Regions from separate parts of the Nonomuraea sp. NPDC059023 genome, predicted to be linked through region 2. Evidence: riboswitches for the same ligand, from Rfam matches in the RefSeq annotation. Region 2 holds a riboswitch; the other holds the start of a gene.

Region 1 (5,530 bases), on a different contig from region 2:
GGAGTTGTCCCTTGCCCGGCGCGTATCAGGCGGACGTTCCTTTCCGGGGAACGGTGGATCGGGATGGTGGAAGGTGGTTGGTAAGAAAGGTAATTTACTATCCCGCGCGTTGGCTAGAGTCTGCCGTGAAGGGGAGGTCGCGGTGCGAAGCGAGCTGGGAAACCCGCGGTTGCTGCGGGTCATGAACGAGCGGCGCCTACTGGACCAACTCCACCGGGAGGGCCCCGCGTCCAGAGCCGACCTCGCCAAGGTCACCGGCCTGTCCAAGCCCACCGTCTCCGCCGCCCTGGCAGGACTGGAAGAAGACGGGCTGGTCCACCTGGTAGGCGAGGTGTCCGGCCGCCCCGGCCCCGTAACCTCCCTCTACGACGTGAACGCCGCCTCGGCCCACGTCGCCGGCATCGACATCGGCCGCGACTGGATCCGGGTGGCGGTGGCCGATCTCCGGGGGACGTTCGCCGGCCGTACCGACGGACGGAACACCGCACGCACGTCGGCCGAACTGGCCGAACTCGTCGCCCGCCTGGCCCGCGCCGCCGCCCACGAGGCCGAACTCGACTGGTCCGCGATCGTCTGCGCCGTCGTAGGCTCCCCGGGCGTCTACGACCAGAACGCCGGCCGCCTGGACCTCGCCCCCAACCTCCCGGGCCCCGACCTGGCCGACCGCCTGCGCGCCGCGCTCAACGTCGACCTGGTCATCGAGAACGACATCAACCTCGCCGCCGTCGGCGAACACGCGTACGGCGAGGGCCGGGGCAAGTCCAACTTCGCCCTGGTCTCCATCGGCACGGGCGTGGGCATGGGCATAGTCGTCAACGGCGAACTGTACGTGGGCGCCAGGGGCGCCGCCGGCGAGGTCTCCTACCTCCCCGCCACCGACGACCTCCCTACCCCTGATGCCGCGCCTGGCCCCGACACCGCGCCTGGCCCCTACACCCGGTCCGCGCCCGCCGCGCGGTCTGCGCCGGATGTTCCGCTCGTTCCCGACGCGGGGTCCGCAGGTGAGATGCCGTCCGCACCCGACGTTCGGCGCGCCTCCGAAGCGGGGTTCCCCGACACCCAGCGCCCGCCCGGTACGCGGCCCGCTCCGGATCGGCCGTCCGAGGTTTCGAGTGCCGGATCTGTTACTGGGGCGTCGGCCCAGGCTGCGGGGGAGGTGTTCCCTGGCGTGGACCAGGGGGATGCGAGTGTGCGGGAGCACGGGGCAACCGAGACCGTTGCCGCGGCTCCGGGGGTGGTGCGGGCGGCGCGGGCCGCCGGACTGTCCCTGGGAACGGCCAAGGAGATCTTCGCCGCCGCGGAACGGGGTGATCAGGCAGCGCTGTCGGTCGTGGCGGCGGAGGGCCGGCGGATCGGCGGGTTGCTCGTGGCGGTGGCCGCCGTCCTGGACCCGGAGGTGATCGTGCTCTCCGGCGGCGTAGGACACAACCTCGAACTGCTGGGCGACGCCATCCAACGCCGAATCGGCGAACTGGGGCCGCTGCGGCCCACGATCGTGGCCAGCGCTCTGGGTGACAGCGGCGTGTTGCTGGGCGCTGTCGCCCATGCGAGGGGCCGCGCGTGGGACCTGATCTTCTCCACCCGTATGGGCTGAGATCAGCGGGGTACCGCCGGTAAGTGCGCTCGTTGCGGCGGCCGGCCATCCCCGCTGGACGACCGTGTCCGGGGGTGGGCCGCGACAGGGCCCGCGCGACAGAGACCGTGGTCTCTCCCGTGCGTGGATCCTCCCGTGCGTGAGAGAGAAGCCACGCACGGGAGGAACCACGACAGAGCCCGCCGCGACGGGCCGGTGGAATCGGCGTTGTCAGACGACGATCAGGAGACGACGCGCGTCACAGCGTCGCGGTGGGCATGACGGGTGCGGGCGCTTGGCGGAGTTTTTCGAGCCGGGTGGTGAGTTTGACGCCCGCCGGATCCGGACGCACGGCGCCCACGAAGGCGCGCCGGCGCCAGGCGCTCAGCTTTTCCTCCTTGACCACATCACCGGTACGCGGCGAATGCACCATGTGCCCAGGCCGGGAGATCATGCCCACATGCCCCAGCCCCGAGAAGAAGACCAGGTCACCGGGCTTCAGGTTCTTCCAGCTGATCTTTCTGGAGAACGCCGAGTACTGCTGGGCGGCGGTTCGGGGCAGTTCGATGCCCGCGCTTTCGTAGGCGCGGAGCATGAGGCCGGAGCAGTCGTAGCCGCGTTTGGTGGTGCCGCCCCAGACGTACGGGGTGCCGCGCTTGTCCATGGCGTAGGCCAGGGCCTTCTGCCAGCCGGGTTCGGGGGTCCGCTGCTCCTGGATCTCCTTGAGGCCCTGGCTGGTCAGCGTGACGTCATAGGGGTCGACGGTGTTGACGGGAGAAGCGGGGGATGCGGGGGATGCGGGGGATACGGGGGATGCGGTGGCGGGGGATGCGAGGGTGGCCGCGGTGACACCGGTGACGGTGAAGAGCACAGCGGTCGCGATGATGCGAGACAGGGGAATGTCCTTCCACACGGCCTACCGGGTTAGCTGTCGGGCTCGGGCCTGGAAGTCGCCCTACGACGTGGTAAACGCCGATTCGCCCCAATGGGGGAGGTGGGTCCCCGGCTCCGCACTACGGTGTGCGGATTAGGCTGGTGGGACTCTAACGAAACAGTCAAAAGCTTGCAAATCGGGCAAAATGCAGTGTCCGAGAAATGAGATGGGTTGCTCGGCAGGCGAGACGAACCGGTAAGGTACCGCCCATGGAGTCGCGTAGCATTCGCCTGGCCGTCATCCCCGGAGACGGCATCGGTACCGAGGTCGTGACCGAGGGCCTCAAGGTTCTCGGGGCGGTCGGTCCCAAGTTCGACATCACCGAGTACGACCTCGGCGCGGACCGCTACGCCAGGACCGGCGAGGTCCTGCCCGACTCCGTGCTGCAGGAGCTGCGCGGCTACGACGCGATCCTGCTCGGCGCCGTCGGCGATCCCCGCAAGGTGCCGCCCGGCCTGCTGGAGCGCGACCTGCTCCTGCGCATCCGCTTCGACTTCGACCACTACGTCAACCTGCGCCCGGTCAAGCTCCTGCCCGGCGTCGCGACGCCGCTGGCCGACACACCGGCCGAGAACATCGACATCGTCGTCGTCCGTGAGGGCACCGAGTCGCTCTACGCCGGCACCGGCGGGGCCATGCGCAAGGGCACGCCGTACGAGGTGGCCACGCAGGAGTCCATCAACACCGCCTACGGCGTCGAACGCGTCGTCCGCTACGCCTTCGCCAAGGCGCAGAGCCGCCCGCGCAGGAAGCTCACGCTGGTCCACAAGACCAACGTGCTCACCTTCGCCGGTGACCTGTGGCAGCGCACCTTCGACCGCGTGGCCGGGGAGTACCCCGAGGTCACCACCGACTACGTGCACATCGACGCGGCCACGATGTTCTTCGTCAACCAGCCCGAGCGCTTCGACGTGATCGTCACCGACAACCTGTTCGGCGACATCATCACCGACCTCGGCGCCGCGGTGGCCGGTGGCATCGGCCTCGCGGCCAGCGGCAACATCAACCCCGAAGGCGCCGCGCCGAGCATGTTCGAGCCGGTCCACGGCAGCGCGCCCGACATCGCCGGGCAGAGCAAGGCCGACCCGACCGCCACCATCCTCTCGGTCGCCATGCTCCTGGACCACCTCGGGCTGGCCGCCGAGGCCGCCCGCGTCGAGCGGGCCGTCGCCGACGACATCGTCGAGCGCCTCTCGCACACCGCCGCCCGCACCACCAGGGACATCGGCGACGACATCGCCGCCCGAGTATCCGGCGGCGCCTGACGCCGCAGGCCACCGGCCCACGAGCGGCCCGCCGTACCGCAGAACGTGAGATCCCCCACCATCGGGGCCTCACCACAAGTCTGCGGAGGTACGGCGGGCAGCGCGCGAACCCGCAGCTCGTGAACACCCGGTACCGACCTGACAAGCGGCCCAGGCGCCCCCAGCGCACTCGCGGCCGCCTGACCACCCACGCCCGGTGGCTCGCGAGAGCCTCCGGGCGTTTTCGTTGCGCCCTAACGGTCGTCCTTTTAGATGCAGTAAGTTCCCTCTACCCGATCCGGCGCAGAATGGATGCAGGGTAGTCCTCAGAGAAAGAGAAGGATCTCCGTCATGACCACCTCTCAGAAGCTCAGCTTCGACGTGCAGCTATCCGACCACGCTCGCACCGCGGCAGAGCGCGAGGCGGTACTGGCGAGCCCCGGGTTCGGGAAGGCCTTCACCGACCACATGGTCTCGATCGACTACACCGAGGGCACCGGCTGGCACGACGCCCGCCTCACGCCGTACGGACCGCTCACGCTCGACCCCGCGACCTCCGTCTTCCACTACGCGCAGGAACTCTTCGAGGGCCTCAAGGCCTACCGGCACGCGAACGGCTCCATCGTCACCTTCCGCCCCTACGCCAACGCCGCCCGCTTCAACCACTCCTGCGCGCGCATGGCCATGCCGGAACTGCCGGAAGACACCTTCGTGGAGGCGCTCGAACTCCTCGTCCAGGCCGACCGCGACTGGGTCCCCACGACCGACGGCCACAGCCTCTACCTGCGCCCGTTCATCATCGCCACCCAGGTCGGCCTCGGCGTCAACTACCCGTCAGAGAACTACCGTTTCATGGTCATCGCCTCACCCGCCGCCTCGTACTTCAGCGGCGGCGTCAAGCCCGTCTCCGTGTGGCTCTCGACCGAGTACACCCGCGCCGCCCCCGGCGGCACCGGCGCCGCCAAGTGCGGCGGCAACTACGCCGGAGCCTTCGTCGCCCAACGCGAGGCCGTCGCCCAGGGCTGCGACCAGGTCGTCTGGCTCGACTCCCACGAGCACCGGTACGTGGAGGAGATGGGCGGCATGAACCTCTTCTTCGTGTACGGCGACCGCCTCCTCACCCCCGCCCTCACCGGCACGCTCCTGCCCGGCATCACCCGCGAATCCATCCTGAGGCTCGCCGGCGACCTCGGCCTGAAGGCCGAAGAGGGCCGCCTGTCGATCGAGGAGTGGCAGTCCGGCTGCGAGTCGGGCGAACTGACCGAGGTCTTCGCCTGCGGCACCGCCGCCGTGGTGACGCCGGTCGGCTCGGTCAAGGGCGCCGACCGCGCCTGGACCGTGGGCGACGGCACCCCGGGCCCGGTCACGATGCGCATCCGCGACGAACTCGTCGGCATCCAGTACGGCACCCGCCCCGACCCCCACAGCTGGATCCACAAGATCAGCTAACGCCCATGCTGCCCCGCACCCGTGGGGCAGCACCCGTACGTCCAGCGCGGTCGGCTACGCCTGGTGGGCTGGCCGGAGGAACCCGGATGGACAGGCGTTGACAAGGCGGGAACCGATCAGTTCTTGCGGATCAGGGTGAGGCCGTCGGAGATCGGGAGGATGGTCGTGGTCACGCGGGGATCCTGCATCACCATGTCGTTGAACTCGCGGATCGCCACTGTGGTCTCGTCGTTTCTCGACGGGTCGGCCACGTAACCGGTCCACAGGGTGTTGTCCACCATGATCAGTCCGCCGGGCCGCAGGCGTTCCATGAGCAGTTCGTAGTAGGCG
Region 2 (5,530 bases):
TCGCGCGTACGGAGGGGATCGTGCCGGCGCCGGAGCCGACGCACGCGCTGGCCGAGACGATCGCCGAGGCGCTGCGGTGCAAGGAGAGCGGCGAGGAGAAGGTGCTGCTGACCGCGCTGTGCGGCCACGGCCACTTCGACCTCGGCGCCTACGACCGCTACCTGGCGGGCGAGCTGGAGGACTTCGCGCTGCCGCAGGAGCGGGTCGACCAGGCGCTGGCGAATTTGCCACGTTCCGGGTGAACTCCGGCTCACGGCTGGTTATGTACTGAGAATGAACGTCGATGTGATCGTGCTGGGGATGGGTCCGGGCGGCGAGGACGTGGCCGGCCGGCTGGCGGAGGCGGGGCTGCGCGTGGCCGCCGTCGAGTCGAACCTGGTGGGCGGCGAGTGCCCCTACTGGGGCTGCATCCCCTCGAAGATCATGATTCACGAGGCGGAGACCTCGCGCGACTGGCCGGCGCTGGTACGCCGGGTGCGCGAGGCCACCGACTCCTGGGACGACAAGGTGGCCGCCGACCGCTTCACCGGCAAGGGCGGCCACCTGGTCAGGGGCCACGGGCGTGTCACCGGGCCGGGCGAGGTGACCGTCGGCGACCAGGTGCTGCGCGCGGCGCGCGGCATCGTGATCGCGACCGGTTCGCAGGCGGCGGTGCCGCCGATCGAGGGGCTGGCGGGCACGCCGTACTGGACCAACCATCAGGCGATCGAGAACGCCGAGCTGCCCGAGTCGATCATCGTGCTGGGCGGCGGCGCGATCGGGGCGGAGCTGGCGCAGATGTTCCGGACGTTCGGCGTGGCGGTGACGGTGGTCGAGGCGGCCGACCGGCTGATCGCGCTCGAAGAGCCGGAGGCAAGCGCTCTGCTGGAGAAGGTCTTCGCCGGGCGCGGCATCGACGTGCGGACCTCGGCCAAGGTCGCCCGCGTGGACTACGCGGACGGCCGCTTCACGGTCGGCGGCGCCGAGGCGGAGCGGCTGCTGGTGGCGACGGGCCGCCGGGTTGATCTGAGGGCGCTGGGCGTCGGCGCGATCGGGCTCGACGAGAGCGCGCGGGCGATTCCGGTGGACGCGCGGATGCGCGCGGCCGAGGGCGTCTGGGCCATCGGCGACGCGGTCGGCAAGGGCGCGTTCACGCACATGTCGATGTACCAGGCGAACATCGTGGTCAAGGAGATCCTCGGCGAGCCGGTGCACGCGGCCGAATACCACGCCGTGCCCCGGGTGACCTTCACCGATCCCGAGGTGGGCGCGGTGGGCCTGACCGAGGCGCAGGCCCGCGAGCGGGGCCTGGATGTGCGCGTCGCCGTGGGCGATCTGGGCACGCGCGGCTACATCGCCCAGGCCGAGGGGCTGGTCAAGCTGGTGGCGGCCGGCGGCGTCCTGGTCGGCGCGACCGTGGCGGCGCCGCCCGGGGGCGAGGTCCTGGGTCTGCTGACGCTGGCGGTGCACGCCCGCGTCCCGCTCACCAGGCTCGACGAGATGATCTACGCCTACCCGACGTTCCACCGGGCGGTTTCGGCCGCCGTGAAGGAGCTCACCGCGGCCGGGTGACCGTCAGCGCGACGCGGGGCGCTTGCCGTGGTTGGCCTTCTTCTTCTTGCGTGCTCGGGACTTGCGGGCGCGCCTTGCCATCCGTCGTCCTCCCTTGAGCGGGCCTTTTTCCAGTACGGCATGCGTATCCCACACCAGGCCCCCCGGCAAGCGACCTCACATTCTTCAACATGTTCATGTCATAATCTGTTTGAACTTGTTGGAAGGAGGGCGTGTGCTCGCACAGCAGCGGCAACAAACGATCCTCGAACGGGTCCGGGCCAGCGGCGGCGTCCGCGTGGCCGACCTCGTGCGCGAGCTCGGCGTCTCCGACATGACCGTGCGGCGCGATCTGGAGTCGCTGGCCGAGCGCGGCCTGCTGGAGAAGGTGCACGGCGGCGCGACCACACTCGGCCCCGGCTCCACGGAAGAGCCGGGCTTCACCGCCAAGTCCGCCCGCCAGCAGCAGGAAAAGGAGGCGATCGCGCGCCGCGCCGCCGAGCTGGTCGGGCCGGGCACCGCGGTCGCCCTGTCGGCGGGCACCACCACGTGGGCGCTGGCCCACCACCTGGTCTCCGTGCCCGACCTCACCGTCATCACGAACTCGGTCCCGGTCGCCGACGTCTTCCACCGCGCTCCGCGCGCCGACCGCACGGTGGTGCTCACCGGCGGCGTCCGCACGCCCTCCGACGCGCTGGTCGGTCCCGTCGCCGTCGCCGCGATCCGCCGCCTGCACGTGGACACGCTGTTCCTAGGCGTGCACGGGATGAGCGCGCGCGCCGGGTTCACCACGCCGAACCTGCTGGAGTCGGAGACCGACCGGGAGCTGGTGGCCGCCGCCCACCGCCTGGTCGTGCCGGCCGACCACACCAAGTGGAACACCGTCGGCATCAGCACGATCGCCGACCTGGCAGAGGCCGACGTCGTCATCAGCGACCAGGGTCTGCCCGCCGAGGCGCGCGCCGAGCTGGCCGAGCGCGTCGGGGAACTGATCATCGCGGAGGGCACGCAGTGAAGCGCACCATCACCCACCTGGCCGACGGGCGAGAGCTGATCTACTTCGACCGGCGCGACGACGCCGACCGCGGTGCGGTGGACCGGCGTCCGCTCGACCCCCGGCCACTCGCCTCGGAACTTCGCTACGACCCGCTGACCGAGGAGTGGATCGCGATCGCGGGGCACCGGCAGACGCGGACGTTCCTGCCGCCCGCCGACGAGTGCCCGCTGTGCCCGTCGTCCGACACGCGGGCCTCGGAGATCCCGGCGCACGACTATGACGTGGTGGTGTTCGAGAACCGCTTCCCATCTTTCAGCGGAAATTTTGGGACTTATCACGATGTGGGCGGCTTGAGTGAGGTGCGGCCGGGTGCGGGGCGGTGTGAGGTGGTGTGCTTCACCTCCGAGCACTCCTCGTCGTTTTCGCGGCTGAGCGACGCGCAGGTCGAGCTGGTCATGGAGGCGTGGGCGGACCGCACCGCCGAGTTGTCCGCGATCGAGGGCGTGGAGCAGGTCTTCGTCTTCGAGAACCGGGGCGAGGAGATCGGGATCACGCTGCCCCACCCGCACGGGCAGATCTACGCCTACCCGTACGTGACGCCGCGGACCAAGCTTCAGCTCGCGGCGGCGCAGCGGCGGCCAGGGCTGTTCGCGGACGTGCTGGCCGCCGAACGGGCCGGGGAGCGGGTCGTGGCGGCCAACGAGTTGTGGACCGCCTTCGTGCCGGCCGCGGCGCGCTGGCCGTACGAGGTGCATGTCTACCCGCATCGTCAGGTGCCGGACCTCGCGGCGCTGACCGAGGCGGAGCGGGCGGCCTTCGCGCCGCTCTACACCTCGGTGCTGCGGGCGCTGGACGGAATCTTCGGGGTGGCCATGCCGTACATCTCGGCGTGGCACCAGGCGCCGGTGCGGTACCTGCGTGAGCTGGGACATCTGCACCTGGAGCTGTTCTCGATCAGGCGCGCGCCCGGCAAGCTCAAGTACCTGGCGGGGTCGGAGTCGGCGATGGGGGCCTTCGTCAACGACGTGCTGCCCGAGGAGGCCGCACGCCTGCTTCGATCACAGGTAGATCACTAATTGGTTTCCACTTGAAGTCGCATTGCCCGCCATTTACTACTAATATCCCTCACGCACCGGTTGTCACAGCCGTTGCCGCCTAATCCCGGGCGTGTTGCCCGGGAGCCGGGGACCCAGCCTCACCTGGGGTGAATCCACTTCGGTGGTAGGGCATCTCCCAGCCCGAACCCGTCAGCTAACCCGGCCGGCAGATGGAGAGGAATCCCCCACGTGGCGGTTGCGTCCCCCGCGACTTTGGCCATCGGTCTCATCACCGCCGCAGCTGTGGCGTTCACCCCGGCGAGCGCGCACGCCGCGCCCAAGCCGGGCGAGAAGCAGCTGCGGGCCGAGCTGAAGAAGCTCAACACCCAGGTCGACAAGCTCATCGAGAGTTACAACGGCAAGCGCGTGGCACTCGCCAAGGCGAAGGAGGCGGAGAAATCCGCCCAGGCGCGCCTGGCCACCGCCGAGACGGCGCTGGTCGAGGCCGAGCGGCGGGTGGCCGAGATCGCCCAGCTGCGCTACCAGGGCAGCGGCGGCACGCTGCCCGGCTTCCTGTACACGCCGGACGCGCCGGGCGCGGCCGTACTGGAGCAGCTCACCGACGAGGAGCAGGCGGTCATCGCGGGCGTCGCCGCCGCCCGCGACGAGAAGAAGAAGGCCGCGGACGCGGCCGCCGCGCTCACCACCCAGATCGCCGGACAGGCGGACGAGGTGGCCAAGGAGCGCGACGAGGCCGAAGGCGTCATCAAGGACATCAAGGACAAGCTCCAGGACCTCATGCCGTACGGCACCGGCAAGCGCAACGACGGATCCTGGGCCCCCGAGCTGCCCTCCGGCTCCGACAACATCACCTCACGGATGCGGATCATCCGCGACGAGATCAAAAAGACCTTCAACCTGCCCTTCGAGGTCGGCTGCTACCGCTCGGGCGGCGGCGGCGAGCACCCGCTCGGCCGGGCCTGCGACTTCATGATGAGCACCGGCGGCTCCATGCCCACCGCCGCCAACCAGGCGCTCGGCGACCAGATCGCGGCCTGGGCGATCAAGAACAAGAACCGCTTCGGCGTGAAGTACGTGATCTGGAAGCAGCGCATCAACATGGGATCGGGATGGCGGGCGATGAGCGACCGCGGCAGCATCACCGAGAACCACTTCGACCACCCGCACATCTCCATGCAGTGAGCGCGCCCCAGTAGTGTGACCCCTCGGATGTGATCACCGGGCAAGGGGGGCACCGTGGCGCTGCAGCCACCACCGGGGCTGGCCATGCTGCTCAACATCGTCGTCTCGTGGCCGCTCGTCGACGAGGACCGGCTGCACGCGGCCGGTACCCAGTGGATCTCCTTCGCGATGACGGCGGTGCGCGTCTCCTCGGCCGCGGCCACGCACGCCGCCCAGACCACCGCGCGCAACGAGGGCGAAGGCGTGCGGGCGTTCGACGGCGAGTGGCGCGACACCTCCGCCCGCACCGGCGACGCGGTCACCGCCGCGCTGCTCATCGGCGGCGCGTTACAGATCTCCGCGATGATCGTGCTGGCCATGAAGGTGGCGCTGATCGTCCTGCTCATACGGCTCGCCCTGCACCTGTCGCGGCTGGTCGCCGCCTCGGGCCCCACCGCCGGCGCCCCGCTCGCCGCCGTGGGTCCCGTCGTGGGCGGCGCCAGGACTGCCGCGCGGGAGATCATCCGCCGGATGGTCGAACTGCTGGAACGCAGCGCGCTGCGCCTGTTCGGACGCGCGTCCGCGCTGCTGCGCAAGCCGGCCTCCAAGACGGGGTCCGGCGCGATCCCGCCCGGCAAGCGGCCGCCGACGCCCGTGCGCGGCCCCGGCAACCACCTCGAGTCGGCGGCCGACAAGAGCGTGGACGTCTCGTCCATCACGCCGTACCCGATCTGGCGGCGGGACCGCCCCCCGGTCTACCGCGCCGAGGACAGGTCTCCCGACG

Evidence for each region. Region 2 has a riboswitch for cyclic di-AMP ahead of ACFWYW_RS28245 (coiled-coil domain-containing protein). Riboswitches for the same ligand answer to the same signal wherever they lie in the genome.
Region 1: linked by a shared signal. The riboswitch ahead of ACFWYW_RS33625 (C40 family peptidase) and the one ahead of ACFWYW_RS28245 (coiled-coil domain-containing protein) in region 2 are both predicted to bind cyclic di-AMP.

The regions. Positions count from the first base shown of each region.
Region 1 covers NZ_JBHYIO010000023.1:5,387-10,916, forward strand. Annotated here, with positions in the region: gene ACFWYW_RS33620 (ROK family protein) at 143-1,594, shown strand; gene ACFWYW_RS33625 (C40 family peptidase) at 1,833-2,444, opposite strand; cyclic di-AMP (ydaO/yuaA leader) riboswitch at 2,472-2,617, opposite strand; gene ACFWYW_RS33630 (3-isopropylmalate dehydrogenase) at 2,717-3,772, shown strand; gene ACFWYW_RS33635 (branched-chain amino acid aminotransferase) at 4,103-5,200, shown strand; gene ACFWYW_RS33640 (O-methyltransferase) at 5,317-5,530, opposite strand, start outside.
Region 2 covers NZ_JBHYIO010000017.1:198,108-203,637, reverse strand. Annotated here, with positions in the region: gene ACFWYW_RS28270 (TrpB-like pyridoxal phosphate-dependent enzyme) at 1-242, shown strand, start outside; gene ACFWYW_RS28265 (dihydrolipoyl dehydrogenase family protein) at 274-1,551, shown strand; gene ACFWYW_RS28260 (50S ribosomal protein bL37) at 1,555-1,632, opposite strand; gene ACFWYW_RS28255 (DeoR/GlpR family DNA-binding transcription regulator) at 1,766-2,545, shown strand; gene galT (galactose-1-phosphate uridylyltransferase) at 2,542-3,603, shown strand; cyclic di-AMP (ydaO/yuaA leader) riboswitch at 3,670-3,807, shown strand; gene ACFWYW_RS28245 (coiled-coil domain-containing protein) at 3,814-4,767, shown strand; gene ACFWYW_RS28240 (hypothetical protein) at 4,822-5,530, shown strand, end outside.